Regions from separate parts of the Pseudomonas sp. SA195 genome, predicted to be linked through region 4. Evidence: predicted binding sites of a transcription regulator. Region 4 holds the regulator's gene; each other region holds the start of a gene.

Region 1 (7,298 bases), 940 kb from region 4:
GATCAGCCTCGGTTACCTGGGCGTTAACGCCAACCTGCTGATACTGCTTCATTGCTGACATTGCGTACATTTGGATAAGCCCCTTGCTACATCGTTTGCATGTACAGCTTATCGGTCGACGCCGCCCAAGCTTGATAGCAATCGGAGCGGCCAGAACGAAAAAACCGCCTAAGCGGCGGTTTCGTTCGTAAAGCTAGTTCAGTTCTTTGAGTTGTTGGCTGCCCAAGGCAGGTTTTCAAGCGACGCCAACAAGCTTGCAGAGGTGTTCGACAACTGGCCCACCAGCGTGTCCATTGCGTTGAATTGCTTGAGAAGCCGCTCCTGCAACGACGTGATACGACGGTCGAGATCTTCCTTCTGCTTGTCGATCTTCGTGATCGTCTCGGTCATCGCCTTGTTGCGCTGTTCGAGAATCCCGCCGGTTTCGGTATAGGGCTTGAGCTTCGCGTCGAGCCGCGCAGCCAGCCCGGTATCGCCCGTGAAGAACCCGGACAATTGCTCGAAGTTGTTAGCCAGCGTCTTGTCCATCTTGGTGCTGTCAATGCCGAGCGTGCCGTCTTTCTGGGTCGTAATACCCATATCGGTCAGGGCACGAATGGCACCGTCGCCCTGCGTGTTAACCAACTCATTGCGGATCGTGCCGAGCAGCGTACGCGCCGTTGCGTCGCCGACAAGTGCGCCGGTGACGGGCGTCTTCCCATCGCCAACAGGCGTTACCTTCGTCTGTGCGTTAACCACGCCAATAAGCTTGTTGTACGCATCAACGAACGATTGGACCTGCTTCTTAACGCCGGCTTTGTCCTCCGCGACAGTAATGGTCAGTGGCTCGCTGGCAACAGTCTTGGCCTTTAGATCGAGCGTAACGCCTTCGATTGCGCCGTCGACCTTGTTGTTCTCACTGATGACCTTCAAGCCATCGACGTACAGCTCGGCGCTTTGGGCCTGTGAAAGCACTCGCGCTCCGCCCCCAGTGCTGGAAGAACTACCGTCGAAGGCAAGCGCAGACAGTGCGGTCTGGCCAGTTGTGGCTGCCGTCTCATTGGCAACCGCGACGGTGATATCGCGACCGGCACCTGTCTTATTGCTAGTCAATATGAGTCGAGAGCCAAACTCATCAGTCACGACCGTGGCGCTAACGCCTTTTTCTTTCCCGGCCTCATTGATCGCGTCGCGCATGCCGGCAAGGCTGTTATTGCTCTCGTCGATCGTGACGGAAAAGGTCTCTTTTGAGGGCGGAGATCCAGGTACGCCTAGGGAAATATCAAGCGTGCCGCTAGCAAAGGCAGCGGGCGCTTCGGCGGAATTCTGAACCGCGGCAAGTGCTACCTTGCTATTGGTTGCGAGGCTTTTAACTTCAACCTGATACGTGCCGGCGCCGGCAGTCGTGCTGGCAGTTACCCCGACCAGATCCGACTTGCTGGAAGTCGCTGAACGCGCTTGAAAAAGATCGGCCTTGTTCAATGTGCCAAGTGCCGTCTGGAAATCGCTAATAGCACCTTTCAAGGCGCCGATAGCGGTGATTTGGGTAGTGGTTTTTTTTTCGAGCGTGGCGAGCTGCGCTTCTTTCGGTGCACGCTCAGCCGCGACCATGCTGGACACGATACTCCCGATGTTGATACCGGAACCAATACCTACGTCAGCCATAGCCATAACCTCGTCAAGAAAATGTTAGCCATCAGTTCGATACAAAAAACGTACCGACTATGCTTTGGCTTCAAACATCAAGCTGCGCATTTCGTCCAGCCGCTCGGTTAGCCGGAGAATTTCCTCCGACGGTATCTGCCGGACTACCCTTCCAGAGTCACCGTCGATGACTTGGACAATTACATCGCCGGTTGAATCGTCGACACTGAAATTCAGATCGCGCTGAATGCTTTGCACTTGTGAACGAAACCGCTCCACCAAATCGATCATATCGACTGGTTTGTCAGCCTCATCGGGTTGTTGCGGCTTATCCAGATTTCCAGACGCAGAAAACCCAACTTCCTTTAAGAAGCTGGGTGAAGAACTAGCCGTAATGGGCGATGTAGCTCCGCCCGGTATCTTTCCGACGTCCATTGATTCACCTCTCATGAATCAATGGGGGCAGAGCTAACCCTACCCCCATCGCTAACGCCTTTCTCGCTCGATTACTGGAGCAGGCTCAGAACCGCCTGCGGCAATTGCTTGGCCTGGGCCAGAATCGCGGTACCAGCCTGCTGCAGGATCTGGTTCTTGCTCAGGTTGGCGGTTTCCGCTGCAAAGTCGGTGTCTTGGATACGGCCGCGGGCAGCCGAGACGTTTTCCGAAATACTCTGCAGGTTCGAGATAGTGTTATCGAAACGGTTCTGGACAGCACCAAGATTGGATCGAGTATTGTCGATCTGAGCCAGTGCTGAGTCGATTATGCTAATCGCCTTCTGCGCCCCGTTTACATCGCCAATGTCAATCGACTGAACGGTTTCCTTTAGTGAGTTAGTCGCTGTAGCAGCAAAGATCGTAGCATCTGTGCTGGCTTGTACGCTGAAGCCACTCGAAGCCGTTAGGCGAACATCACCACTCACGAGCACGGAATCAGTCGAGCCCTCAGTCAGCGTTTCGGTGCTAACCACATTATCGTCAAAATCGTACGACTTAAGCGTCGCGGTCTGGTTGCCTGCGGACCCAACAGCGAAGTCGGAGATGCCAATGTTACTGCCGTCTTTCGCCTCGAAAGTGAGAGACCCTTTATCGTCAATCTTTGCAGTAATGCCAGTGGTAGAGGACTTGGCATTCACTGCGTCGCGCAAACTTGAAAGATCAGTAGCATCACTCACGTTTGCAGATATCGACGCGGAAGCCCCGTCTTTCCCAGCCAATGTGAAGCTGACTTGGCCTACGCCATCCAGACCAGAGAGGACTGCCTTGGTCTTGGCTTCGGCCTTGACTCCAGTCTCAGATTCCTTCGCATTGATTGCCGCAGCGACTGCAGAGGCGCTTGATCCCGCGGCGCCGCCAACGGACGCGGTTGTTGCCTGCCCCTCTGGACCAGTAATCGTCAGGGTGTTTGCAGTCATTCCGTTACCTGCGGCTGGAATGGCGGCTGCAGCGGCGGTAGCGGTCCCGAACATTGTGCCGGCGCCTGCACGGCCTTTGACCGTATTGGTGCCTAGATCGGTGGCGCTAGCAGCACCAACCGAGACACTAATGGTTTCATTCGCATTCGCACCAACCTGAAAGTCCACGTTAGTGAACGAGCCATCAAGCACCTTACGCCCACCAAATGTGGTGGTGTCGGCGATGCGGGTAAGCTCATCCTGAAGCGCGCTAACCTCTTTCTGCAGCGCTTTGCGGTCGGTCGAGTCGTTCGTTCCATTCGCTGACTGCAACGAAAGGTCCCGCATACGCTGAAGGATGTTTGTGGACTGCTGAAGCGCGCCTTCGGCTGTTTGCGCCAGCGAAATGCCGTCGTTTGCGTTACGGACAGCCACATTCAGGCCATTGATTTGGCTCGTCATACGGTTGGAGATCTGCAGACCGGCCGCGTCATCTTTCGCGCTGTTGATCCGGCTACCGGTGGACAGGCGCTGCATGGAGGTGCTGAGCGCACTGGACGAAGATTGCAGGTTGCGCTGAGTATTGAGCGACGCAATGTTTGTGTTGACTGTAAGAGCCATGATGAGCCTCCAAGGGCGCTAGTTACTTTGGTTGCCTGAGCTTGCGACTCCGGGCCGGCTGTTTGCCCAGGCACCCATTGAGTTCGCATTCGATTAGCTTATCGGCGTCGTTTCGGTGAGCTTTAGGAGGCAGTTGAAAAATTTTTGCAAGCCCCGAGAACAACCTGTACGACACCAGCGAGCGCGCTAGCAAACGAGCCCGCCTGCGAAGATTTTCGGACGGGTGGTGGAAAACTTTAAACGGAAATGTTGAGAAGGCAGCAGACGTAGCGCTGGTCGATTTGAGTCAGGAGTCGGAGCAGGGAGGGCTGGGCTGGCGGGAGAGCCGCTTGCGAGGCTAGTCGCTGACCACGCGACATGATCGCCAGCAAGCTGGCTCCTACGGGCGGGCTCGCGGTGAATATCGCTGGGTATAAGGCCGGACAATAGATGCCCAACCTTTCGGTGTCGTTAAGCCCCTAGGCTCGAGAGGCGCTGGAGGAAGTCGTCCTCGTCCGCAACGGTGAGGCCCAGCTCGTTGGCTTTAGCGAGCTTAGAACCTGCACCCGGCCCTGCGACCACGACCGTTGTCTTAGCTGACACCGACCCCGATACCTTCGCGCCAAGCGCCTCAAGCTTTGCTTTGGCTTCGTCACGGCTCATGCTTTCCAGCGTTCCGGTGAGTACCCAGGTCTGACCTGCGAGTGGAAGGCCTTCCGCCGCCTTCCGTTCGCTTTGCCAGTGCATGCCAAACTCACGAAGCTGGGCTTCGACGGCGCGGGCGCGCGCGGCATTGGCGGGGTCGTCGAAGTAATCGCGTAGCGCGCGAGCGGCCTTTTCATTCAGGCGTTCGACCTGGCGCAGGTCGAGCCAGTCGGCCTCGATCACGCCATCGAGCGTGCCGAACCGTTCGGCCAGACGCTTGGCCCCGGTCGTGGCGATAAAAGGAATATTCAGGTTATCGAGCAGGCCGGCCAGCGTCGCACAGGCGGCAAACTCGGCGTGCACCTCGCCCTCCTCCTGCAGCTCAACGCCGCGCTCGCGCAATTGGCGGATGACCTGCTGGTTGTGCTCGTCTTCAAAGAAGCTGTGAATTTCGTGCGCGACTTCCAGGCCGATGTCCGGCAGGTAGATCAACACGTCCGGCAGCGCCCGGCTGATTCGGTCAAGCGATCCAAGTGAGCGCGCCAGAAGCTTGGCCGTCCCCTCGCCAACGTCGGGAATGCCGAGGGCGAAAACGAATCGGGCAAGACTTGGCGTGCGGCTGGCATCGATGGACTTGATCAGGTTACGGCTGGACACCTCGGCGAACCCCTCGAGCCCGAGCACCTGCTCATAGGTGAGCGAATAGAGATCGGCGGGTGAGGAAACCAGGCCAGTATCGACCAGCTGTTCGACGATCTTGTCGCCCAGCCCGTCAATGTCCATCGCCCGGCGCGACACGAAATGGATAATGGCCTGCTTCAGTTGTGCCTGACAGGCCAGACGCCCAACGCAGCGATAGATCGAGCCCTCGCTGACCGACTCCCGTCCCTTGCTGCGTTTGATCAACTGGGTACGTTCGACCGCTGAGCCACAGACCGGACATTCGGTGGGTACCGAGACGGCGCGTGCATTCGCGGGACGGCGATCGGCAATGACTCCGAGAATCTGCGGAATCACGTCGCCTGCGCGTCGCACGATCACGCTGTCGCCGATCATCACGCCCAGGCGGGCCACCTCGTCCATGTTGTGCAGTGTGGCGTTGGACACAGTGACGCCGGCAACCTGGACCGGCTTGAGCCTCGCCACCGGGGTGATCGCGCCAGTGCGCCCAACCTGGAACTCCACATCCAGCAGTTCAGTCACCTCCTCGCGCGCCGGGAACTTGTGTGCGATGGCCCAGCGCGGCTCACGGGCACGGAAGCCGAGCTCACGCTGTTGTGCGGTCGAGTTGACCTTGAACACCACACCGTCGATTTCATAAGGCAAAGCGTCGCGCTTTTCGCCGATGGCTTGGTAATAGGCACGGCACTCCGCCACGCCACGGGCGAGCTTCAGCTCGCGGCTGATGGGCAGCCCCCAGCCCTTGAGCGCCTCGAGGATGCCGATATGCGTCCCCGGCAACTCGCCGTCGCTGCGCCCTACGCCGTAGGCGCAAAGCTCGAGCGGGCGGCTCGCCGTGATCTTGGAATCCAGCTGGCGCAGGCTACCGGCTGCTGCGTTGCGGGGGTTGGCGAATGTCTTACCGCCGTTTTCGAGCTGTCGGGCATTGAGCGCCTCGAAGCCCGCCTTGGGCATGTAAATCTCGCCACGTACTTCAAGGACCTGCGGCCAGCCACTGCCGTGCAATTTAAGCGGGATGTTGCGTACGGTACGCACGTTCGCACTGATGTCTTCGCCCGTGCTGCCATCCCCTCGTGTAGCGCCACGCACGAGGTGGCCATTTTCGTACAACAGGCTGACCGCCAAGCCGTCGAGCTTGGGCTCACAGCTGTATTCCACCGCTACGCCATCGCCGAGCAGATCGCCGGCCGGCATATCCAGCCCCTCGCGAACGCGACGGTCGAAGTCCAGTAAATCCTGTTCTTCGAAGGCATTGCCCAAGCTCAGCATTGGTACTTCGTGGCGAACCTGACCGAATGCGGCCAATGCCTCACCGCCGACGCGCTGGGTTGGCGACTCAGGTGTCACCAATTCTGGATGCTCACCCTCGAGCGCCTTGAGTTCGTTGAACAGACGATCGTATTCGGCGTCGGGAACGCTGGGTTCGTCGAGTACGTAATAACGATAGTTGTGGGCGTCGATTTCGCTGCGCAGTTCGGCAATGCGCTCGGCAGCAGTCTGGGCGGAAGGCATGGGTCGGAGCCGTAGCTGGGGCTGTGCTGATTTGGACTGCATCAGCGCGCCATGGTTGATAGGGAGGCATCGGATTCTAACGAATTGCGCACGTGACGGCAGTCTTGCGAGATTCGAGCGGACCAGTCTGCGGCACACCGACTGTCATGGCACCCCAGATAAACGACACCGGGCGCGATGGCCCGGTGTGGAATGCTGCTTAGCGTTTGAGTGTCATCTGCCGGCGCTCGTATTCGACGATACGCTGCCGGTAGTGCTCGATGGTCTGGGCCGTGAGCACACTGCGCTGATCATCCTTCAGTTCGCCGTTGAGTTCGGACGAAAGCTTGCGCGCCGCTGCGACCATGACGTCGAACGCTTGCTTCGGATGGCGTGGGCCCGGCAGGCCTAGGAAGAAGCTGACCGCCGGGGTAGTGAAGTGGTCGATGTCGTCGAGGTCAAAGGTGCCGGGCTTGACGGCATTGGCCATGGAAAATAGCACCTCGCCGTTGCCAGCCATGCTTTCGTGGCGATGGAAGATGTCCATCTCGCCGAACCGCAGCCCGCTTTCGAGAATGTTCTGTAGCAATGCAGGCCCACGGAAGCCGGACGGATCACGCGAGATCACATTGATCACCAGCACCTCTTCGACCGGCGACGGGTCGGTCTCATCCTGCTCCGCCTCTTCTTCATGCTCATCGATGACCGGATCGAGCAGAGTCGGCACGGGCTCGTCGGCAAAATGCAGATCACCCTGCCGAGGCTCACTGGTGCGGCGCTTGGAAGACTCGCGCACTGGAGAAGGTTCACGAGCGCTCATCGTAGGCAAGTCAGTTTCATCGAAGGAGGGTTCGGCATTGCGGCTGA
Region 2 (7,298 bases), 220 kb from region 4:
TCAGTCATGCCACTGACGAGGTCCTGCAGCATCCGGCAGCGGTAATAAAACTCCCACAGTCGCCCCTCGTCAGCAGATAAATCATGAGCCTTCATGGCCTCGTGGTAAGCCTTGACCAATTGGCTCGGCACACGTCGCGCGAGCATCTGCAGGTGCGGCTCGCTGCGGCAGCTGCCTTCTGTCAAAGCGATGAAGACCTCGGGCGTAACGCTCAGCAATGGTGCATAGGCATCCAACAGGCCCTGGAGGATCCGGTAACCCTGCAGTTGCAGGGTTTCGACCTCGCGGTGACAGAACACGCGATCCATCGCTACGTCCTTGAAGGTCTGCACAATGGCATTGGCGAGGCTGGCATCTTCCAGCAGCGCGCGGTCCAGAGTGCCGTGATATATGGCCCCAATGTGCTCGATGAATTGCTGCGCTGCGTGCTGGACCAGCGGGTGCACCAGATTGACGCGAAGCCAGATGAAGAACTCGCCGACCTTGTTGATTGGCTCCTTCTGCGCCCGCGTTTGCGCATACTCGACCATGTCGCGAAAGCTGCGACCACCGCTGATCGCTGCCTCCGGTGAGCCGTGCTCGCCGAATTTCTCGATCAGCAAGTGAACCAGCTGGTCGATGCTGAATATGCCTTTTTCGACCGAATCCTCGATGTCGGCCAGGCAGTAAGCGATGTCATCCGCCGCCTCCATGATGTAGGCGATCGGATGGCGTGTGCCGGGCTCCAGCCCCAGGGCGCTCTGCAGATCACTGACGAACGCGGCTTCAGACAGATAGAAGCCCGGCTTCTTGTGCAGATAAGCGCCCGGCGTGCCCTTCTCCGGCCGCGGTGCATGGGCGGCGCGCACATATTTCAGCAGGCCCGCCGTTTGGGTATAGGTCAAGTTCAGCCGCAGCAGCGACACCACCAAACGAATCGCCTGAGCATTGCCTTCGAAGCGTTCGAGATCACGCAGCATGGTCGCTTTCAGCCCGTCGGGGGTGTCCAGCCCCGGCACCGCATGATCGAACAGCGGCCCGAGATGCCCAGCGAACCACTCACCGATAGCGAACTCACCGAAATGGCCGAACGGTGGGTTGCCGATGTCGTGCATCAGGCAGGTCATCTCCACCAGGCTTTCAAGCGCGCTCTCCAGTCCATCCAGGCCGTAGCACGCCGCATCCCCGCCGAGCTGCTTATACAGTGTCCGCACGATGAAGCGCCCAGTCTGCTGGACTTCCAATGAATGCGTTAGCCGGCTGCGCACCGCGGCGTTGCGCTCCAGTGGAAACACCTGCGTCTTCTGTTGCAGGCGGCGAATAGCAGCTGAATTGATGATGCGCCCCCGGTCGCTTTCCAGCTGGTCGACTACCAAGGAAAGATCGTCTTGCGCTGCCATCAGTCCAGGCTCGGTACGCCCGTAGGGTCGCTGGCGCGAAATCTTGTTCTTGAAGTTGACGGGCTCCGGCATGGCTTGCTCCTGTTGAAGGAACCGCGAGCCTAGCGCGCCGCCTCTGCTTTACCAAGCGGCCGGCGCGTAACGACTCGTTTAGAATCGCTACCCCGCTATCGGATAAAGCCTCGATGAGCCGCCAGGATTTCCACCAACAGCACGCTGCCCGTGCGACAGACGAAGCCCGACGCCTGCTCGAGCGCAAGAAGGCGCTCGGCCCGCACTGGCTGGCTTGGGTCGCAACTGAGCTGTATCAGCTAAGCCCGCCCGAATACGCTGCCATGGTGCGCCGCGCGCTGGCGGACCTGGACGCTCCATGAGCCAGACTACACCGGACCTCAGCTGGCCGATCGACGGCCCCTTTAGGCGCGACGCACTCCTGGCACTGCCCGTCACCGGCAAGCCGTCGGCGATGGACAAGCAGCGGGCCGATGAGACGGTCTGGCTCGACCGAGAGGGCCTGCATGGCGACCGGGTCGCGGACCGCCGCTTCCATGGCGGACCCGATCGCAGCCTGTGCCACTACCCCGCCGAGCACTATCGTCATTGGCAACGTATCTACCCAGGCCTACAGCGGCTGGCACCCGGTGCTTTCGGCGAGAATCTCGCGACGTTCGGTCTGAGCGAGGAGCAGGTGTGCATCGGCGACCGCTACCGGCTGGGCGATGCGGTCATCGAGCTCAGCCAGCCGCGCTCACCCTGCGCCAACCTGGACCGGCGCCATGCTGCTCGTGGGCTGGCGCGGCAGCTAGCACACAGCGGCCGAACCGGGTGGCTATACCGTACGCTTGAACCCGGTTGGGTCGCTCCCGGTGCGACCTTGCAGCTGATCGACCGCCCCTGGCCGGACGCCACAGTAAGACGCGTCTGGCGAATCTACCTCGACGAGTCGGCCGCACACGATGCGCTGGACTGGCTTCAGGCGCTGCCGGCCCTGGCGACCGAATACCGCACACGACTGCGCGCACGTCTGGACGCGAAACGGCGTCACCACGATCAGGGCAACCTGTTCTAGATTGGCCGCGGCGGCACCCAGTTGGTGTTCGAGCTGCCGCAAATGTGCACGACACCGCAGGTATGTCATCAGACAACATACTCAATTTACGGACCAATCAGCCGATGTGGTACTACAACTCCACTTTCCTGTCCGCTTGAGGAACAACAATGAAAAATCTCAAGGTCAGCTACAAGCTGGCACTCGGCTTCACAGCCGTGCTGCTCCTGACCGTCTTGGTAGCCGCCATTGGCGTGTTCAGCATGGATGCGCTGGTGTCACGCAGCAACAAGGCGGAAACCGCACAGCGTTTGCTCAACAACGCCAACCAGATCCGCTACGCCCAGGTGCGCTTCGAAGAGCGCGGCGACGCTCGCTACGTCAGCCAGGTCGCCGACGCGGTCAAGGACATCGTCACCACTGTCGACCGCAAGCAGGACGGCTTCGTTGAGGCCCAGAACCGCCAGTACTTGCAGTCCATTGCCGAACAGGCCCGCCGCTACCAGAGCGCCTTCGACAGGCTCGCTGCGCTGCGTGAACTCAAGTTACAAACCCGAGCCAACTGGGTCGACGCCGGCAACACCACCGACAAGCTGATCGCCGACCTGGAGCGCCGTTGGCACGGCGTACCCGGCAATCCGGTGCTGCATCCTACCGGAGACATCGCCGATATCGCCCTGCTCACCACCGCCCTGTCCAAGCAGAACCGCCTGTTGCGCTTCACCGTGCGCGGCTACTTGATGGAGGAATCCGAGCCGGCGCTGCAGGCGTTGAATGCCCAGTTCGACGCGCTCAACGCGGCCATCGCACCGCTGGAAGAACAGCTCATCGGGCCGCAAGCCGCGAGCTTGAAGATTCTAAAGGCCAGCGCCACCGAGTACGTCGAGCTGGTCAAGAAGCTGCCGCCGCTGGTAGCCGAGCAGCAACAGGCACGCCAGGAAATGGAGGCCATCTTCGCCACGCTCTATGAGCAGGCCCAGGGAATCATCGCCAGCCAGACCGAGAAACGCAGCGAGGAAGCGCACAGCAAGAAGCTGCAAGTCATGGGGGTAACCCTGCTCGCTATCCTCCTCGGCGTGCTGGTCAGCGTGCTGATCGTCCGGCAGATCGCCCAGCCGCTGAACCAGGCGGTGCAGATGGCCGAGCGCATCGGCGCCGGTGACATGACCGGCCAGGACGTGAACGAACGCCGCGATGAGTTCGGCCAGTTACTGCAGGCGCTAGGCAAGACCCGCGGCAACCTGCGAACGCTGATTGGGCGCATCGGCGCGATCACCACCCAGCTGGCTACGGCATCCGAGGAGTTGTCGGCGGTGACCGAACAGACCAGTGCCGGGGTCAACAGCCAGCGCCAGGAAACCGATCAGGTCGCTACCGCCATGCATCAGATGACCGCGACTGTGCAGGAAGTAGCACGCAGCGCGGAAGAAGCCTCGATCGCGGCGCAGCGCGCCGACACCCAGGCGGCTAAAGGCAACACCGTGGTCCAGCGCGCCCTGGCGCAAATCGATCGGTTGTCCAACGAGGTCACGCTGTCGGCTCAGGCCATGAGCCAGCTGAACCAGGAGACCGACAATATCAGCACGGTGCTGACCGTGATCAACGGGATCGCCGAGCAGACCAACCTGCTGGCCCTGAATGCCGCTATCGAAGCCGCACGCGCCGGCGACGCGGGACGCGGTTTCGCCGTGGTAGCCGATGAGGTACGCGGGCTGGCCCAGCGCACACAACAATCGACGGCACAGATCGAAGCCTTGATCGGCACACTGCAACAAGGCGCCCGTACCGCATCTGGAATGATGGACAGCAGCAGCGGCCTGGCTGTCGAGACTGTGGCGCTGGCACGCGATGTCGGCCAGGAATTGCAAGCGATCAGCGAGACGGTTTCTGTCATTCAGGCGATGAATCAGCAGATCCCTACCGCCGCCGAGCAGCAGAGCTCGGTGGCCGAGGAAATCAACCGCAGCGTCCTGAGCGTACGCGATGTCGCCGACCATTCCGCCGAAGCAGCGCGTGAAACCGCGGCGTCGACGGCGGAACTGGCACGGCTGGGTGGCGAGCTGCAAGCGATGATCGGCCGCTTCCGGGTCTGACCGCGAGGGCCATTGCGCGGGGCGCTGCGCCGCTGTTTTAGCCGTCACGCGCCCTGCTGAAGGTGTACAGCAGCAATGCTCCACCTGAGCCTCGGTGCGGGTGTTGCGCTGTCAGACCGACGCCCCGCCGAACGCTGTACGCAGGCGACCAACCAGCCAGCCACCGCCAACGTTGACCAGCAACCCGAGCATGACCAGCAGCGCGCCGACTGCCTGCAAAGGCCCGAGATGCTCGTCCAGCAGCAGCGCGGCGGAGGTCAGGCCGACCACAGGGACCAGCAACGAGAAAGGTGCCACCGTATTGGCCGGATAGCGCGACAGCAATCGGCTCCACAGGCCATAGCCCAAGATGGTCGCGCCAAACGCCAGATAGACCAGGACCAGAAGCGAATCCAGGCTGAAACCGCGCAGCGCCGCCTCGATTACCTGTGGCCCCTCCAGCCAAAAAGACAGCCCAAGGAACGGTAGCGGCGGGATCAGGCTGCCCCATACCACCAGGCCGACCAGGTTCACCTTGCCCACTCTGCGCGTGACGATGTTTCCCAGCGCCCACATGGACGCCGCACAGATCGTGAGCAGAAAGCCTGCCAGTGTCATGCCCAGCTCGCCCTGCGCGCCGATCAGCACCAGTCCGGAAGCGGCGATTACCAGCCCTACCAGGTTGGCCATGCGCAACCGCTCGCCGAGAAAGAGAACGGCGAAGAACAGTGTGAAAAAGGCTTGCGATTGCAGCACCAGCGACGCCAGCCCAGCCGGCATGCCGACCTTCATGGCTGAGAACAGGAAGGCGAATTGCCCGAGCGAGATGGTCGCGCCGTAGGCCAGCAACCAGCGCAGCGGCATCTGTGGCCGCTTGATGAAAAGGATGGCGGGAAAGGCCGCAAGCATGAAGCGCAGCGAGCCGAGCAGCATGGGCGGAATGTTATCCAGGCCAACCTTGATCACGACGAAGTTCATGCCCCAGACCAGAATCACGACCAGGGCCAGCAGCAAGTCCTTGGGCGACATCAGCAGTTCTCCAGGGCTGGGCACGCCATTAGAAACCTGTGACCTGCTGCCGAACACGTACAGCCGTCGGGCAATTCGGCCATACAGTCGCGCAGCCGACTGTCGCAGCGGCTATGGTCCCGTCTCGCGGGCCGTGCCTGTTGCCGTCGCACCAGATAGAATCCGCCGTCGCAGAACGGCCTTCTCCTCATAGCAGCGAAACGGGAACACGCATGGGCGCACAGTGGAAAGCGAAACACAAAGAAGCGGCAGCCAATGCCAAGGGGCGCACCTTTGGCAAGCTGTCGAAGGAAATCATGATCGCCGCCCGCAGCGGTGCCGATCCTGACATGAACCCCCGCCTGCGCCTGGTGGTCGAGCAGGCCAAGAAGGCCTCGATGCCGCGTGAAACGCTGGAGCGCGCTATCAAGAAAGGTGCCGGATTGCTGGGTGAGAGCGTCAACTACGAACGTACTACCTACGAGGGCTTCGCCCCGCATCAGGTCCCGGTGATCGTCGAGTGCCTGACGGACAACGTTAACCGTACCGTGGCTGAGATCCGCGTTCTATTCCGTAAGGGCCAACTCGGCGCGTCCGGCTCGGTTGCCTGGGATTTCGATCATTGCGGGCTCATCGAAGCGGCGCCGGCCACTGCCGACGCGGACCCTGAACTGGCCGCCATCGAGGCCGGCGCGCAGGATTTCGAAGCCGCCGATGAAGGCGCGACACTGTTCATCAGCGACCCCACCGACATGGACGTGGTCTGCCGTGCACTGCCCGATCAGGGTTTCGTTGTGCAGTCGGCCCATCTCGGTTACCGGCCAAAGAACCCCGTCAGCACGCTGACCGAGGCACAGCTTGAGGAAGTCGAAGCCTTTCTCGCTGCGATCGACGCCCATGACGATGTGCAGAACGTGTACGTCGGGCTGGCTGGCTGACCCTAGCCGTACCAAACTGCGCAAACAGCGATCCACGAGCAGGCCGACCGATGAGCACGAGCAAACCCAATACGCCCTATGCCCAGCGAGAACAGGGCTACCGCGAGAAAGCGCTGAAAATGTATCCGTGGGTTTGTGGGCGTTGCGCCCGTGAGTTTTCGGGCAAGCGCCTCAGCGAACTGACGGTCCATCACAAGGACCACAACCACGATAACAACCCCGAGGATGGGTCGAACTGGGAGTTGCTCTGCCTCTACTGCCACGACAACGAGCACTCGCGTTATACCGACAACCAGTACCAGGCCGAGGCCAGGCCGGGTAGCGACCTGGGCCCGAAGGAAACATTCAAAGCCTTCGCCAATCTCGGCGACCTGCTCAAGAAGGGCAAGCCGGACTGATCACCCGGCCTGCCTGGAGCGTCACTTGACCAGCAGCACCGGCACCGAGACTTCATGAATGACGCGGTTGGCGACCGATCCCAGCAGCATGCCGGCAAAACTGCCCAGGCCACGCGTGCCCATCACCACCGTGTCACAACCGAGGCGCTTGACGGCCTCGTTGACCTCTTCGGCCACATGGCCTATGGCGGTATGGGTCTGGTGGGCGATGCCCGCTGCAGCGAGCTGCATGCCGGCCTCGTCTAGTAACTCCCGCGATTTCTTCAACAGGCTGGCGTTGAGCTCCTCAACCATGGCGCTGGTGACATATTCGCCATAAATGACAGGCTCTGGCTGCGCATTGAAGAGCTGAACCTGGAGCGGCTTGGGCGCATCCCGGGCGAAATCGATGATGTATTGCAGCGCCCGCTTAGCGTTGTCCGAACCGTCGTAGGCCAACAGTATGTTACGCATGG
Region 3 (7,298 bases), 350 kb from region 4:
GCGGTACGCGCCAGGCTGCCCTGCCGTGCAACCTCGATGAAACACAGCAGATGGCGAAACTTGATGCGGCTGTCGATGTTCACCCTGAACTCCCCGCGATGGGCCTGCGGCGGAGCTTACACGCCAGCCGGCCGAGCCCGCAGCCGTTCGCGCGGCTTACTCGATCGGTTCGTAGGGCAGCCCGACGTAATTCTCCGCAATGGTCTTCAGGCCCGCCTCGGTACTGGTGAAGTAGTCCTGCTCACTCAGTTGGATGCGTCGGCCGAACGCGTCGGTATCAGGGAAGCGGTGCAACAGGCTCGTCATCCACCAGGAAAAGCGTTCGGCCTTCCAGACCCGGCGCAGGCAGATCGGCGAATAGCGCGCCACGAGATCCGTGCGACCTTCCCCGTAGACCTTGAGCAGGATGCGCCACAGCGTACTGACGTCACTCGCGGCCAGGTTCAGCCCTTTGGCCCCGGTCGGCGGCACGATGTGCGCGGCATCGCCGACCAGAAACAACCGGCCGTGCTGCATAGGCTCGACAACGAAGCTGCGCAGCGGCGCGATGCTCTTCTCCAGCGACGGGCCAGTCACCAGCCGCTCGGCAACATCTGCCGGCACGCGGCGTTTGAGTTCGGCCCAGAAGCGCTCGTCCGACCAGTCCTCGACGCGCTCGTCCAGACCAACCTGCACGTAATACCGCGAGCGGGTTGCCGAGCGCATGCTGCACAAGGCGAAGCCCCGCTCATGGCTGGCATAGATCAGCTCATGGCTGACCGGCGGCGTGTCGCTGAGTACGCCCAGCCAACCGAAAGGATAGGCACGCTCGAATTCCTGGCGCGCATCGTCGGGCATGCTCTTGCGCGAGATGCCATGGAAGCCGTCGCAACCGGCCACGTAATCGCAATCCAGCCGGACCTGCTCGCCGCCGTAGGTGAAGCTCAGCCAAGGGGCCTGCGTCTCAAGGTCATGCAATGCGACATCAGGGACGCCGTAGAACGTCGTCGCGCCCACCGCTTTGCGTGCATCCATCAGGTCGCGCGTCACTTCGGTCTGACCGTAGACCATGACGGTGTCACCGCCGGTCAGCGCCTTCAGGTCGATCCGCACGCGCCGGTCGCCGAAGGCTAGCTCGACGCCCTCATGCACCTGGCCTTCGGCATCCATCCGGTCAGCCACACCGGCTTCACGCAGCAGGTCGACCATGCCCTGTTCCAGCACCCCGGCGCGAATCCGCGCGAGCACATACTCGGGCGTCTGGCGTTCGATGATGACGTTGGGAATGCCAGCCTTGTGCAACAGCTGGCCTAGCAACAGCCCGGACGGGCCTGCGCCGATGATGGCGACCGCGGTTTTCATGGCGAACCTCGCATTATTGTTTTATTCGAGAGGCTCATGGTCAGCGCTCGGCGCCTCGCCGATAATGCACCCAGCATCAAGAAACCTGGACTTTTATAAACAGCGTTCGATTACCGAACAGGAGCCTTCGTTGATGCGCATGCCACCCGCCGCTGCCGTTCCCGTCTTCAAGCTATACGGCGACGGGCTCGCGTGGCCGACACTCGACCTGATGCATTGCGAATCCATTGCCGAACGCAGCCGCCTGCATGGCTGGGAGATCCGCCCGCACCGCCATGCTGACTTGACGCAACTGCTCTATCTGCGCAGCGGCTGGGCGGAAGTCGAACTCGAAGGTGTGCGGACGCGCATCGACGAGGCATCGCTGCAGGTCGTCCCGGCGCTGGCCGTGCACGGCTTTCGCTTTTCCGAGCAGGTCGAGGGGCACGTGCTGACGCTGGCTGCGCCTCTGCTAACCCAGCTGGACGAAGCGCTCGGTAGTGGCCAGACGTCGTTGAAAGCCGCGGGGCTGTATCGCGCCGGGCGGGATCGCCCCTACCTCGACAGCCTGTTCGACCAGATCGAGCAGGAATACCGCGCCACGGCTCCGGCGCGGGAGCTGCAATTGCAATCGCTGGCGGCGATGCTCGCGGTATGGGTCAGCCGGCAGAGCCACACCGCCCACGCACCGGAGGCGCCAACGCGGGGCAAGCAGCTGTTGAGTCAGTTCGTGCAGTTGCTGGAGGCGGACTTCGCCGAGCAGCCGACGGTCGAGCAGTACGCCCGCCGTTTGGACATCACGCCGGCGTATCTGAATACGCTGGCGCGCCGCTATACCGGGCTCACCGCGCAGGGGATGTTGCACCAGCGACTGCTCATCGAGGCCAAGCGGCAACTGGTGTATACCGCGATGAGTGTCAGTGATATCTCCGATGCACTTGGATTTTCCGAACCGGCGTATTTTTCACGCTTCTTCAAGCGGCTGGCGGGGATATCGCCTAGGCAGTTCCGGTGCAGCACTGAAAAGTAGCGTGTCCCGGGCTGCTGGAAACCGAGGCAAATAAAAACCCCGCAAGGCAAGCCATGCGGGGTTCTTGATTACCTACCTGCAATCAGACCGCAAACCGTCCCACCAAGCCCCGCAGGCCTACGGCGAGTTGAGCAAGCTCCTGACTGGCCACGCTCGTTTGGTTGGCGCCCGCCGACGTCTGCATCGACAAGTCACGGATGTTCACCAGGTTCCGGTCCACTTCACGCGACACCTGGGCTTGCTCTTCCGATGCACTGGCCACAACGGTATTGCGCTCGCTGATAGTGGCGATGGCCGTCGCGATCTGATCGAGGGCCTCGCCAGCCGCCTGAGCGACGACCAGCGTCGAGCGCGCCTGCTCGTTGCTCAGCTGCATCGCTTGAACGGCGCGGTCGGTGCCGTGCTGGATGCCGCCGATCATTTCCTCGATTTCCTGGGTCGACTGCTGGGTGCGATGCGCCAGCGCACGCACTTCATCAGCCACCACCGCGAAACCGCGGCCGGCATCACCGGCCCGCGCCGCTTCGATAGCGGCGTTGAGCGCCAGCAGGTTGGTCTGTTCCGCGATCGCACGGATCACGTCGAGTACCTTGCTGATGTCGCGGACCTTGTCGGCCAGCTCACCCACTTGCCCAGCCGTGGTGGTCACACCGTCCGCCAGTGCGTTGATCGACTGCACGGTGCGCGTCACCTGTTGCTGACCTTCGCGGCCGGCACGCTCGGATTCGCGTGACGCTTCGGCGGTCGCTACGGCGTTGCGCGCAACTTCGTCGACCGCAGCGGTCATCTGGTTGACCGCTGTGGCGGCCTGCTCGATCTCACCGTTCTGCTGCGCCAGCCCGCGGCTGGAGTCCTCAGTGACGACGTTCAGCTCTTCGGCGGCAGCCGCCAGCTGGTTGGATGAATCGGAGATGTTTTGAATGGTGTCACGCAGGCTGGCCTGCATGCGCTTCATCGCTTCTAGCAGGCGCGCCGGCTCGTCCTTGCCGACGACGACGATCGGTCGGGTCAGGTCGCCTGAGGCGATGACTTCAGCAGCTTTCACCGCTTCGGCCAGCGGCTGGACGATGCTGCGGATCAGCAGCCAGGCCAGCAGTGCGGTAACCAGTGCCGCGATGATGATAGAAGTGATGACCGAAATACGGGAGCTATCGTAGGTTTCGGCGGACATGTCAGCGGCGGCTTTGATGCCTTTGGTATTGAACTCTCCAAGCGCGATCAGGGTTTGCATCAGCGCATCAGCGTCGGCAGCCATCGTGCCGTTGAGATAATCCCGTGCCTCGTCGAGGCGACCTTGATCTACCAGAGAAAGGATCTGCTTCTGATCACTCAGATAAACGCCATAGACGCTTGTGAGCCGATCAAAGAGCCCCTGCTCTTCAGGGCCGGTTATGTAGCGCTTGTAAACCTCAAACTGCTTAGCCACCTCGTCCCGCAACTGCACGATGGTGGTCGTAGTCTTGGCCAGCGAGGCTGCATCCGTCATGACAAGCGCCCGCAGGGTAAAGATCCGCTGCCGGAGAATCGACTGGTTCATGTCTTTGAGCGTCGTGACAGAGGGCATCCAGTTGCTATTGATGTCTTCAGAAGCGCTGTCCATCCGCGCCATCTGCGTCAGCGAAAAAATGCCGATGCACAACAGGAAGAGTGCGACCAAACCAAACCCCAAAGCAGCCCGGGGCGCGATACCAAAATTTCGAAGAGACATATAAGTCACCTATCTATGTATGAGCCAACCGCGCGCCGCGAGGGGCGCTGGCGGACAGGCGGCCAAGCCAACCTGATCCATGCTCACTTATCGGTCGCACTCTGCCCTTCTGTAATACCGCTAATCGTTTTTATCGATCGCAATCAGACGCTCGCTCTATCGACACACTCAGCTTATAGGTTGATAGCCGGATAACTGCCCGCGCTCAGGGTGTCGGCAATGGCCTGCGCTGCGACTGACAACTCGTGCCCCGGCTTGGTCAGGACACCCACTGATCGCTCGATCACCGGATCGCCCAGCGCCACGCAGCGCGCACCCACTTCTAGCATCTGGTTACGACACAGCGCCGGAACGGCGCTGACCCCTAAGCTGCTGGCGACCATGCGCCCAACGGTGGCCAGTTGGTGGCTTTCGTACTGCACGGGCAGCGAACGCCCCCGTTGGCGCAGGTGATCCTCCAGCATGAAGCGCACGGTAGATGGGCGCTGCAAGGTGATGAATGGGTAGCCGAGCAAAGCGTCCCAGCCAATTTCGGCCTTGCTCGCTAACGCCGAATCGGCCGGCACCACCGCGACGAAACGGTCGCTATAGAGCGGCGTGAAGCTCAGCGGCATGGTCGGCTCGGGCTCGAAGGCAATGCCGATCTCGACCTGGCCGTCACGCACCAACTCCATCACCTGTTCGTTGATCACGTCATGCACGGTAACGCTGATCGACGGGTAGCGGTCGCTGAAGGTCCGCAAAATGGCGGGCAGCACGTTGCCCGCAAACGACGGCATGGAAGCCAGCGCCACCCGGCCCTGCTGCAAGGTGAAACGCTGGCGCAGCTCATCCTCGGCGTTATCCCAGTCCGCCAACAGGCGCCGAGCCAATGGCAACAAGGCTTCCCCTTCGGGCGTCAGGCCGACGGCGCGTGTCGTGCGGCTGAACAGTCGCCCGCCCAGGCTTTCTTCCAACGCCTTGATCGTCAGGCTGAGCGCGGATTGCGACAGGTGCAGTCGCTCGCATGCCTGGGCAAAGCTGAGCGTATGGGCGACGGCGAGAAACGCACGAAGCTGCTTGACGGTCATGGGTATCCCTCGGCAACAGCCTATTGTTTGGTTTTATTCATTAATAGAACGTAAAAATCAACTTAACAAATAGTCGCTCGCCGTGAACACTCGCCCGTACTCTTAACAATAAGAAGGACTGGTCATGGCTGGTTTCGACAAACGCGTCAACTCCTACGCTGAGGCACTCGAAGGGTTGGAGGACGGCATGACTGTCCTCTCGGGTGGCTTCGGCCTGTGCGGCATTCCCGAGAACCTAATCGCGGAAATCAAGCGCCGCGGTACGCGCGACCTGACAGTGGTCTCTAACAATTGCGGCGTGGATGGCTTCGGTCTGGGCCTGCTGCTTGAAGACCGGCAGATCCGCAAGATGATTGCCTCCTATGTCGGCGAGAACGCGCTATTCGAACGCCAACTGCTCGACGGCGAACTTGAAGTCGAACTGACGCCTCAAGGCACTCTGGCCGAGAAGATGCGTGCAGGCGGGGCAGGCATTCCCGCGTTCTTCACCGCAACCGGCTACGGCACGCCGGTCGCCGAGGGCAAGGAGGTGCGTGAATTCGATGGCCGCCATTACGTGCTCGAGCACGCCATCGTCGGCGACTTCGCGATCGTCAAAGGCTGGAAGGCCGACCGCTACGGCAACGTCGTCTACCGCCACACTGCGCAGAACTTCAACCCGCTGGCCGCTGCTGCCGGCAAGGTGACGGTGGTGGAAGTCGAGGAGATCGTCGAGCCCGGCGAGCTGGACCCAACCCAGATCCACACCCCCGGCATCTATGTCGACCGCCTTATCTGCGGCACCTTCGAAAAGCGCATCGAAAAGCGCACCGTCCGTAGCTGACCAGAACAAGAAGAGGATTCCAGCATGGCACTTTCCCGCGAACAAATGGCCCAGCGCGTCGCCCGCGAGCTGCAGGACGGCTATTACGTAAACCTGGGTATCGGCATCCCTACCCTGGTCGCCAATTACGTGCCCGAGGGCATGGACGTGATGCTGCAGTCCGAGAACGGGCTGCTCGGCATGGGCACCTTTCCGACCGAAGAAGAACTCGACGCCGACATGATCAATGCCGGCAAGCAGACCGTCACCGCGCGCGTGGGCGCCTCCATTTTCAACTCGGCCGAGTCCTTCGCGATGATCCGAGGCGGCCACATCGACCTCACCGTGCTGGGCGCTTTCGAGGTGGACGTACAGGGCAACATCGCCTCCTGGATGATCCCCGGCAAGCTGGTCAAGGGCATGGGCGGCGCGATGGACCTGGTCGCCGGAGCCGAGAACATCATCGTGCTGATGACCCACGCTTCGAAGGATGGCGAGTCCAAGTTGCTACCCCAGTGCAACCTGCCGCTGACCGGCGCCGGCTGCATCAAACGCGTGCTGACCGACCTGGCCTACCTCGAGATTGAAAACGGCGCCTTCGTCCTCAAGGAGCGCGCGCCGGGCGTTAGCATCGAGGAGATCCGCGCCAAGACGGCCGGCGAGCTGGTCGTGCCGGATCATGTGCCGGAAATGACGTTCTAGATACGCATGTATTCGCTTGGGAACGTCGAGCGATCCATCGCGATCAGCGGGTGAGCGGGACTGCGGATCGCCAGCAGGTTGGCTCTACGGGACCGTGGACATTCAGCAACGCTTGCGTTGACCATCCGCATCTTTGAAAAACGACTTACCGGTACTAGAACAACATCCATTTCAACTGGAGCATGAATATGCAAGACGTCGTCATCGTCGCCGCCACCCGTACCGCCATTGGCGCCTTCCAGGGCGCGCTGGCTAATATCCCTGCCCATGAACTGGGCGCCGCTGTCATCAAGCGACTGCTCGCCCAGACCCATCTGAACCCTGCCGAGGTGGATGAAGTCATTCTCGGCCAGGTGCTCACTGCTGGCGCCGGACAAAATCCCGCTCGCCAGGCTGCGATTGCCGCAGGCCTGCCACACGCCGTGCCAGCACTGACCCTGAACAAGGTCTGCGGCTCGGGCCTGAAGGCGTTGCATTTGGGCGCTCAGGCGATTCGCTGCGGCGACGCGGAAGTGATCATCGCAGGGGGTATGGAGAACATGAACCTGGCGCCCTACGTGATGCCGAAGGCCCGAACTGGGCTGCGCATGGGGCACGCTCAGATGGTCGACTCGATGATCAGCGACGGCCTCTGGGACGCCTTTAACGATTACCACATGGGCATCA
Region 4 (7,298 bases):
AGATTGGAAACGGCCTTGGACATGGCCTCGTCGCCACTGTTGGAGCCGAGCCGCACCAGGCGGTTACGCACCAACACCAGCTCACCGACCATGTTCATGATCTCGTCGAGCCGCGCAGTGTCGACGCGAACGGTAGTTTCCGCTTCGCTGGCCGGCTTTTCAGGCGCAGCGGGAGCAGCAGGCTTGGCCGTAGCGGCAGCCGGGGCAGCCGGTTTGCTGGCCGCAGGCGCAGCGGGCTTGGCCGGTGCGGCCTTCTCCACCGCCTTGGCTGGCGCGGCCGCAGGCTTGGCCGGCGGTGTCGGTGCAGCAGCACTCGCCGCTTCCGGTTCGAACTTGCCCTTGCCGTGCAATTGGTCAAGCAGCGCTTCGAATTCGTCGTCGGTGATGTTGTCGCCCGCTGGCGCGGGTGCTTCGGCCGCGACCGGTGCAGACGGTGCCGGGCTTACTTCGCTGAACTGGCCTTTACCGTGCAGCTGATCGAGCAGCGCCTCGAATTCATCGTCGGTAATCTCGTCGCCGGCCGGCTGTGCGGCGGCCTGTTCAGGCACGACCACAGAATCGGCACCCGTAGCCGGGGCGAACTGGCCCTTGCCGTGAAGCTGGTCGAGCAGCGATTCGAACTCTTCGTCGGTAATCTCGTCAGCTGACGCCGCAGCCGGAGCCTCGGCCGCCTCGTCCAGCGCGCCAAGGAACTGTTCGAATTCAGTGTCGGCACTGGCTGGAACGGGCTCAGGCTCGGCCGAGCCGACCGGCGTGACCGGTTCGGCGACAGCCGGCTCGCTGGAGGCTGGTTCGGCCAGGCGCGACAGGGCTGCCAGCAGCTCGGGCGTGGCCGGGGTAACGGCCGTACGCTCACGGACCTGGCCGAACATTTCGTTGACGGCGTCCAGCGCTTGCAGGACAACGTCCATCAATTCCGAGTCGACGCGACGCTCACCCTTGCGCAGGATGTCGAAGACGTTTTCGGCGATGTGGCAACACTCGACCAGCTCATGCAGCTGGAGGAAACCCGCACCACCTTTTACCGTATGGAAACCGCGAAAAATCGCATTGAGCAATGCTGCGTCATCGGGGCTGCTCTCCAGCTCCACCAGCTGCTCTGACAATAGTTCGAGAATCTCGCCGGCCTCAACCAGGAAATCCTGGAGGATTTCTTCATCGGCGTCGAAGCTCATATTTCACTTCCCCTAAAAGCCCAGGCTCGAAAGCAGATCGTCGACATCGTCCTGCCCGGATACGACATCCTCACGTATATCGGCATGCATCTGCGGACCTTCACCATGGGAAGGGCCTTTTTCTTGTTTTTTTCGTTCCTGCTCGGCGCGCAGCTCTTCGCGGTCGTGCTTGATGCCTGCGACGCGGTCGACCTGACCGGCCATCAGCACCAGGTTGAGCAGGTTGCTTTCGAGTTCAGTGATCAGCCGCGTGACCCGCTTGATCACCTGGCCGGTCAGGTCTTGGAAGTCCTGGGCGAGCATGATTTCACTGAGGTTCTGCGACAGCTGGCTGCCATCGTTCATGGTCCGCTGCAGAAACTGATCTAGCCGTTTGACCAGGTCGCGGAACTGTTCGGCATTCATGTCGCGGCGCATGAAGCGCTGCCAATCAGCCGTCAAGCTCTGCGCCTCATAACTGACGTAGTTGACCAGCGGCGCGGATTCCTCGACGAGGTCCATGGTGCGGTTGGCGGCCTTCTCGGTCATCTCGACGACATAGGACAGACGGTCCGTGGCGTCAGTGATCGGTGACGGATCGCCCCCGGTCGCGCAGGTGTCCATCTCCAGCTTGACGATGGCGTTGTGCAGCTCGCGGGTAAGTTTGCCGACTTCTTGATAAAGTCCCTGGTTACGAGCCTGACTGAGCTCGTTAAACATCTGCGCCGCTTCGTCGAAGCGGCCCTGCTGGAGACTTTCGATAAGTTGGGGTGCGTGAGCCTTGAGCGTCGTTTCGAACTCCGCCAGGCTTTGGTCTGCTTGCGTCATAGTGCCCTCGCGGCGTTACTTCAGCCGTTGACGCGCTCGAAGATCTTCTCGATTTTCTCTTTGAGTACCTGCGCCGTGAACGGCTTGACCACGTACCCGTTAACACCGGCCTGCGCGGCCTCGATGATCTGGTCACGCTTGGCCTCGGCCGTCACCATGAGCACCGGCAGGTGCTTGAGACGGTCGTCCGCACGCACGGCGCGCAGCAGGTCGATGCCGGTCATGCCGGGCATGTTCCAGTCGGTGACGAGAAAGTCGAAGCTGCCGCTCTTGAGCATCGGCAGTGCGGTGGTGCCATCATCCGCCTCGGCGGTGTTGGTGAAGCCCAGATCACGCAAGAGGTTCTTGATGATCCGTCTCATCGTCGAAAAGTCGTCGACGATGAGGATTTTCATGTTCTTGTCCAAGTACACCTCCGTAAATCCCGAAATCCCGGAGCCTGCTCACGGTCTGTTGCGGGCTTCGTGAATGAAGCTCGTTAGAGCAACCTTGATTCGCGTTCCTGAGAACCGGCCCTATCGCGCGCGCCACTCGCCGAGACGAGCCCGCAGGCGCGCCGCGCACTGACTGTGCAACTGGCTGACCCGTGACTCGCTGACGCCCAGCACCTGGCCGATTTCCTTCAAATTCAACTCTTCGTCGTAGTACAGCGACAGCACCAGCTTTTCACGCTCGGGCAGACTGGCAATCGCATCAGCCAGGGCCTGCTGGAAGCGCTCGTCCTCAAGATCGCGAGACGGTTCCGGGTGGGCGCTGGCGGCGTCTTCACCGAACTCCCCGTGCTCGCCTTCCGTCAGCAGATCATCGAAGCTGAACAGGCGGCTGCCCAGGGTGTCGCCCAGAATGCCGTAGTACTCATCGAGACTCAATTTAAGTTCGGCCGCAACTTCTTGATCTTTAGCGTCGCGCCCCGTTCTTGCTTCGATGGCGCGAATGGCCTCGCTGACCATGCGCGAATTGCGGTGCACCGACCGTGGCGCCCAGTCGCCCTTGCGAACCTCGTCAAGCATCGCGCCACGAATGCGGATACCGGCATAAGTTTCGAAGCTTGCCCCCTTGCCGGAGTCGTACTTCTTGGAGGCTTCGAGCAGGCCGATCATGCCGGCCTGCATCAGATCATCGACCTGCACGCTGGCTGGCAGGCGCGCCAGCAAGTGGTAAGCGATGCGCTTGACCAACGGGGCGTACTGCTCGATGAGCTGGTACTGGGAGTCTTTAGCCACTTTGGTGTTGTACATAACCGATTCCCGCCGCTGTCAGTCGTGTGCGTTTGCGGTGGGCCTGACCAGGCGCTCCACAAAAAACTCAAGGTGGCCACGCGGGTTTGCCGGCAGCGGCCAGGTGTCGATTTTCTGCGCTATGGCCTTGAAGGCCAGCGAGCACTTGGCTCGCGGGTAGGCCTCGTAGACCGCGCGTTGCTTCTGAACGGCCTTGCGTACCGCCTCGTCGTAGGGAACCGCACCGACGTACTGCAGGGCGACATCAAGGAAACGTTCAGTCACCTTGGTCAGCTTAGCGAAAAGATTGCGTCCTTCCTGCGGCGCGTGCGCCATGTTCGCCAGCACCCGGAAGCGGCTGATGCCGTAGTCGCGGTTGAGCAACTTGATTAGCGCGTAAGCATCGGTAATCGAGGTGGGCTCATCGGTGACCACGAGCAGGACCTCCTGCGCCGCGCGAACGAAGCTCACCACGCCATCGCCAATACCGGCCGCGGTGTCGATGATCAGCACGTCGATGTCGTGGCCGATCTCGCTGAAGGCCTGGATCAGGCCGGAATGCTGCATCGGTGATAGCTGCACCATGCTTTGCGTACCCGACGCGGCAGGCACGATCCGTACGCCGCCAGGGCCCGGGATCATGACGTCGCGCAGATCGCATTCACCGGCGATCACATCCGCCAGGGTGCGCTTGGCGGTCAGGCCTAGCAGCACGTCAACGTTGGCCAGACCGAGGTCGGCGTCGAGCAGCACCACACGCCGACCGAGATCAGCCAACGCCAGGGAAAGGTTGACCGATACGTTGGTCTTGCCGACGCCACCCTTGCCGCCGGTCACAGCAATAACCTGTACGGGATGAATACCCATCATCAAACGCCTATATCTTGCTGGGGCCCGAAGGCCATCGATGCGTTCAACCTGAACGCGTCTACTGTTTCTCTCTCACGCAGCGCTCTGTTCATCCCGCCCTCCGTGAGGAACCGTTGTACAGGCCGGAAAACATGTCGGCCATCGTTTCCTCGCTGGGCGACTCTTCGGATTGCAGGCTCACCGCGCGGCTGACCAGTTGATGCGTGCGCGGCAACTGGAGGTCCTCGGGAATCCGCGGGCCGTCGGCAAGGTAGGCAATCGGCAGATGCTGACTGATGGTCAGCCCGAGCACGTCGCCCAGAGTACCTGCCTCATCAAGTTTAGTCAGGATGCACCCTGCCAGCCCGCAGGGCCGGTAGTGATGCCACGCCGCTTTCAGGACTTGGCTCTGGCTGGTCGCCGCGAGCACCAGATAGTTCTTCGAACGTACGCCACGGTCGGCCAGCGCCTGCAGCTGCAGGCGCATCATCGGATCGCCTGCCGGCAGGCCAGCGGTGTCGAGCAGAATCAATCGCTTGCGTGCAACCGGCTCCAGGCTCTTGCTCAGCGGCTGACTCGGGTCGATCTGGATCACCGGCACGTTGAGGATACGACCCAAGGTCTTGAGCTGCTCCTGCGCGCCGATACGGTAGTTGTCCATGCTCGCCAGGGCGATGCTCTGCGCGCCGTGCTTGAGAACATGGCGTGCAGCGAGCTTGGCCAGGGTCGTGGTCTTGCCGGCGCCGGCCGGGCCGACAAGAGCAATGACACCGCCCTCTTCCAGCGGCTCGTGCTTGGTCACTTTGATGGACTGAGCCAGGTGCGCCAGCAGCATGCGCCAGGCCTGACGCTGATCACTGATCGAGGCCACCTTTTCCAACAGCCCACGCGACAGATCAGCCGGCAGACCGAGGCGCTGCAAGCGACGCCAGAGGCCAGCCTGCAGCGGGCGACGGTTCTGCTCGTGGCCCCAGGCCAATGAGCCGAGTTGCACCTCGATCAGCTCGCGCAGGCCTTGCAATTCGGTCTGCATTGCCTCGACGGCACGCGAGTCGAATGCCGGAGCCGGCGCGGCTACCGGCGCTGCAGCAGGTTTGGCGGCTACGGCCGGCTTCTCGTCAAGCAACTGACGGTCCCGAGCGGGCTGCGAGCGAGGCGCGCTCAACTCGGCATGGGCATCGGCGATGCGGGTCTGGGTCTTGCGCAGCTCGGCCTCGAGCGCCGGATTCGGCTGCTTCGGCGCGACTGCTTCCATCGGATAATCGAGCACGGCTGTCAGCTCGACGCCGCCAGCGACACGGCGGTTGCCGGTGATCACGGCGTCGGCACCCAGCTCGTCACGAATCATCTTCATGGCGATACGCATGTCGGCTGCGAAGAAACGTTTGACCTGCATGGCCTGTACCCTCGGTTAATTCTGACCCACCGTCGAAACGATGGTGACCTGCTTGTTATCCGGTATTTCCTGATAGGCCAGGACATGAATGTTGGGGACTGCCAGCCGGGCGAATCGCGAGAGCATCGCGCGGACCGGGCCGGCTACCAGCAGAATCGCTGGCTTACCCATCATTTCTTGACGCTGTGCCGCATCTACCAGAGACCGTTGCAACTTTTCTGCCATTCCTGGCTCGAGAAGAATGCCGTCTTCCGAGCCTTGTCCGGCCTTCTGCAGGCTATTGAGCAATATCTGTTCCAACCTGGGCTCAAGGGTGATCACAGGCAGCTGCGGCTCAAGCCCGACAACGTTTTGCACGATTGCGCGGGACAACGCGACCCGCACAGCCGCCACCATCGCGGCGGGATCTTGACTCTTGGTCGCAACGTTCGCGATGGCTTCTGCGATGGTGCGGATGTCGCGAACCGGCACCTGCTCCATCAGCAGCGACTGCAGCACCTTGAGCAAGGTCGAGAGCGAAATCATGCCTGGCACCAGTTCCTCGGCGAGCTTCGGCGAGCTCTTGGCCAGTAGCTGCATCAGTTGCTGCACTTCTTCGTGGCCGAGCAGCTCATGGGCGTGCTTGTGCAGGACCTGGTTGAGGTGGGTCGCAACCACGGTGCTGGCATCGACAACGGTGTACCCGAGCGACTGCGCCTGATCACGCTGGCTGGCTTCGATCCAGACCGCTTCCAGGCCGAACGCCGGGTCCTTGGCGGCAATCCCATTGAGCGGACCGAACACCTGACCGGGGTTAATCGCCAGCTCGCGGTCAGGGTAAACCTCGGCCTCTGCAAGGCTCACCCCCATCAGTGTCAGACGATAGGCGTTGGGCAGCAGATCGAGGTTGTCGCGGATATGTACGGAAGGCATCAGGAAGCCCAGATCCTGAGACAACTTCTTGCGCACGCCCTTGATACGGGCCAGCAGCTGGCCGCCCTGGTTACGATCGACCAGCGGAATCAGGCGATAACCTACTTCGAGGCCGACCATGTCAACGGGCGTCACGTCATCCCACCCCAGCTCCTTGGTCTCCGCAGCGCGCTGCGCCGGCAGGGTTTCCTGTTGCTTCTGTACCTCTTGCTCAGCTTGCTGCTTGGCCTGCTTCTGGCGATGCCAGATCCAGTAAGCACCACCGGCAGAGGCCGCACCCAGCCCGAGAAAGGACATGTGCGGCATGCCAGGCACCAGACCCATGGCGATCATAATGCCGGCCGAGACCGCCAGCGCTTTAGGCGAGGCGAACATCTGCCGGTTAACTTGCTGACCCATGTCCTCAGCGCTGGTAACGCGGGTCACCATGATCGCGGCAGCGGTCGAGAGCAGAAGCGACGGAATTTGCGCCACGAGACCGTCACCGATGGTCAGCAACGCGTAGACCTGGCCCGCCTCAGCGAAGGTCATACCGTGCTGTGCCATGCCGATACCGACACCACCGATCAGGTTGATGAAGAGAATCAGAAGGCCGGCGATGGCGTCACCGCGTACGAACTTGCTGGCACCATCCATCGAGCCGTAGAAATCCGCCTCGGATGCCACCTCGACGCGACGCTTCTTCGCCTCGGCCTGATCGATCAGGCCTGCATTGAGGTCGGCATCGATCGCCATCTGCTTGCCGGGCATGGCATCGAGGGTGAAGCGTGCGCTCACCTCGGAGATACGGCCGGCACCCTTGGTAACGACCACGAAGTTGATGATCATGAGGATCGCGAAGACGACGATACCCACGACGTAATTACCGCCGATCACCACATTACCGAAGGCTTCGATCACGTGGCCCGCCGCCGAGCCCCCTTCGTGGCCGTTGATCAATAC

Evidence for each region. Region 4 encodes FliA, which starts transcription of late flagellar genes. Its sites were predicted from a motif close to CTAAAGTTTNNNNNNNNNNNGCCGNTAA; they were not measured.
Region 1: a site for FliA is predicted at 3,848-3,875, ahead of M1D78_RS09095 (flagellin). Genes of this name have one in related genera too.
Region 2: a site for FliA is predicted at 2,529-2,556, ahead of M1D78_RS14445 (methyl-accepting chemotaxis protein). Genes of this name have one in related genera too.
Region 3: a site for FliA is predicted at 4,146-4,173, ahead of M1D78_RS11645 (methyl-accepting chemotaxis protein). Genes of this name have one in related genera too.

What each region holds. Positions count from the first base shown of each region.
Region 1 covers NZ_CP096392.1:1,950,863-1,958,160, reverse strand. Annotated here, with positions in the region: gene fliS (flagellar export chaperone FliS) at 1-70, opposite strand, end outside; gene fliD (flagellar filament capping protein FliD) at 199-1,644, opposite strand; gene M1D78_RS09100 (flagellar protein FlaG) at 1,702-2,058, opposite strand; gene M1D78_RS09095 (flagellin) at 2,130-3,635, opposite strand; gene ligA (NAD-dependent DNA ligase LigA) at 4,086-6,452, opposite strand; gene zipA (cell division protein ZipA) at 6,652-7,298, opposite strand, start outside.
Region 2 covers NZ_CP096392.1:3,111,693-3,118,990, forward strand. Annotated here, with positions in the region: gene dgt (dGTPase) at 1-1,451, opposite strand, end outside; gene M1D78_RS14435 (hypothetical protein) at 1,565-1,753, shown strand; gene M1D78_RS14440 (MOSC domain-containing protein) at 1,750-2,448, shown strand; gene M1D78_RS14445 (methyl-accepting chemotaxis protein) at 2,598-4,520, shown strand; gene M1D78_RS14450 (EamA family transporter) at 4,632-5,528, opposite strand; gene M1D78_RS14455 (YebC/PmpR family DNA-binding transcriptional regulator) at 5,741-6,445, shown strand; gene M1D78_RS14460 (YajD family HNH nuclease) at 6,496-6,843, shown strand; gene M1D78_RS14465 (universal stress protein) at 6,865-7,296, opposite strand.
Region 3 covers NZ_CP096392.1:2,536,027-2,543,324, forward strand. Annotated here, with positions in the region: gene pcaQ (pca operon transcription factor PcaQ) at 1-83, opposite strand, end outside; gene pobA (4-hydroxybenzoate 3-monooxygenase) at 157-1,341, opposite strand; gene M1D78_RS11640 (helix-turn-helix domain-containing protein) at 1,475-2,350, shown strand; gene M1D78_RS11645 (methyl-accepting chemotaxis protein) at 2,433-4,058, opposite strand; gene M1D78_RS11650 (LysR family transcriptional regulator) at 4,232-5,128, opposite strand; gene M1D78_RS11655 (CoA transferase subunit A) at 5,253-5,951, shown strand; gene M1D78_RS11660 (CoA transferase subunit B) at 5,976-6,632, shown strand; gene M1D78_RS11665 (acetyl-CoA C-acetyltransferase) at 6,821-7,298, shown strand, end outside.
Region 4 covers NZ_CP096392.1:2,890,869-2,898,166, forward strand. Annotated here, with positions in the region: gene M1D78_RS13325 (chemotaxis protein CheA) at 1-1,175, opposite strand, end outside; gene M1D78_RS13330 (protein phosphatase CheZ) at 1,188-1,982, opposite strand; gene M1D78_RS13335 (chemotaxis response regulator CheY) at 2,003-2,377, opposite strand; gene fliA (RNA polymerase sigma factor FliA) at 2,498-3,220, opposite strand; gene fleN (flagellar synthesis regulator FleN) at 3,239-4,069, opposite strand; gene flhF (flagellar biosynthesis protein FlhF) at 4,158-5,444, opposite strand; gene flhA (flagellar biosynthesis protein FlhA) at 5,460-7,298, opposite strand, start outside.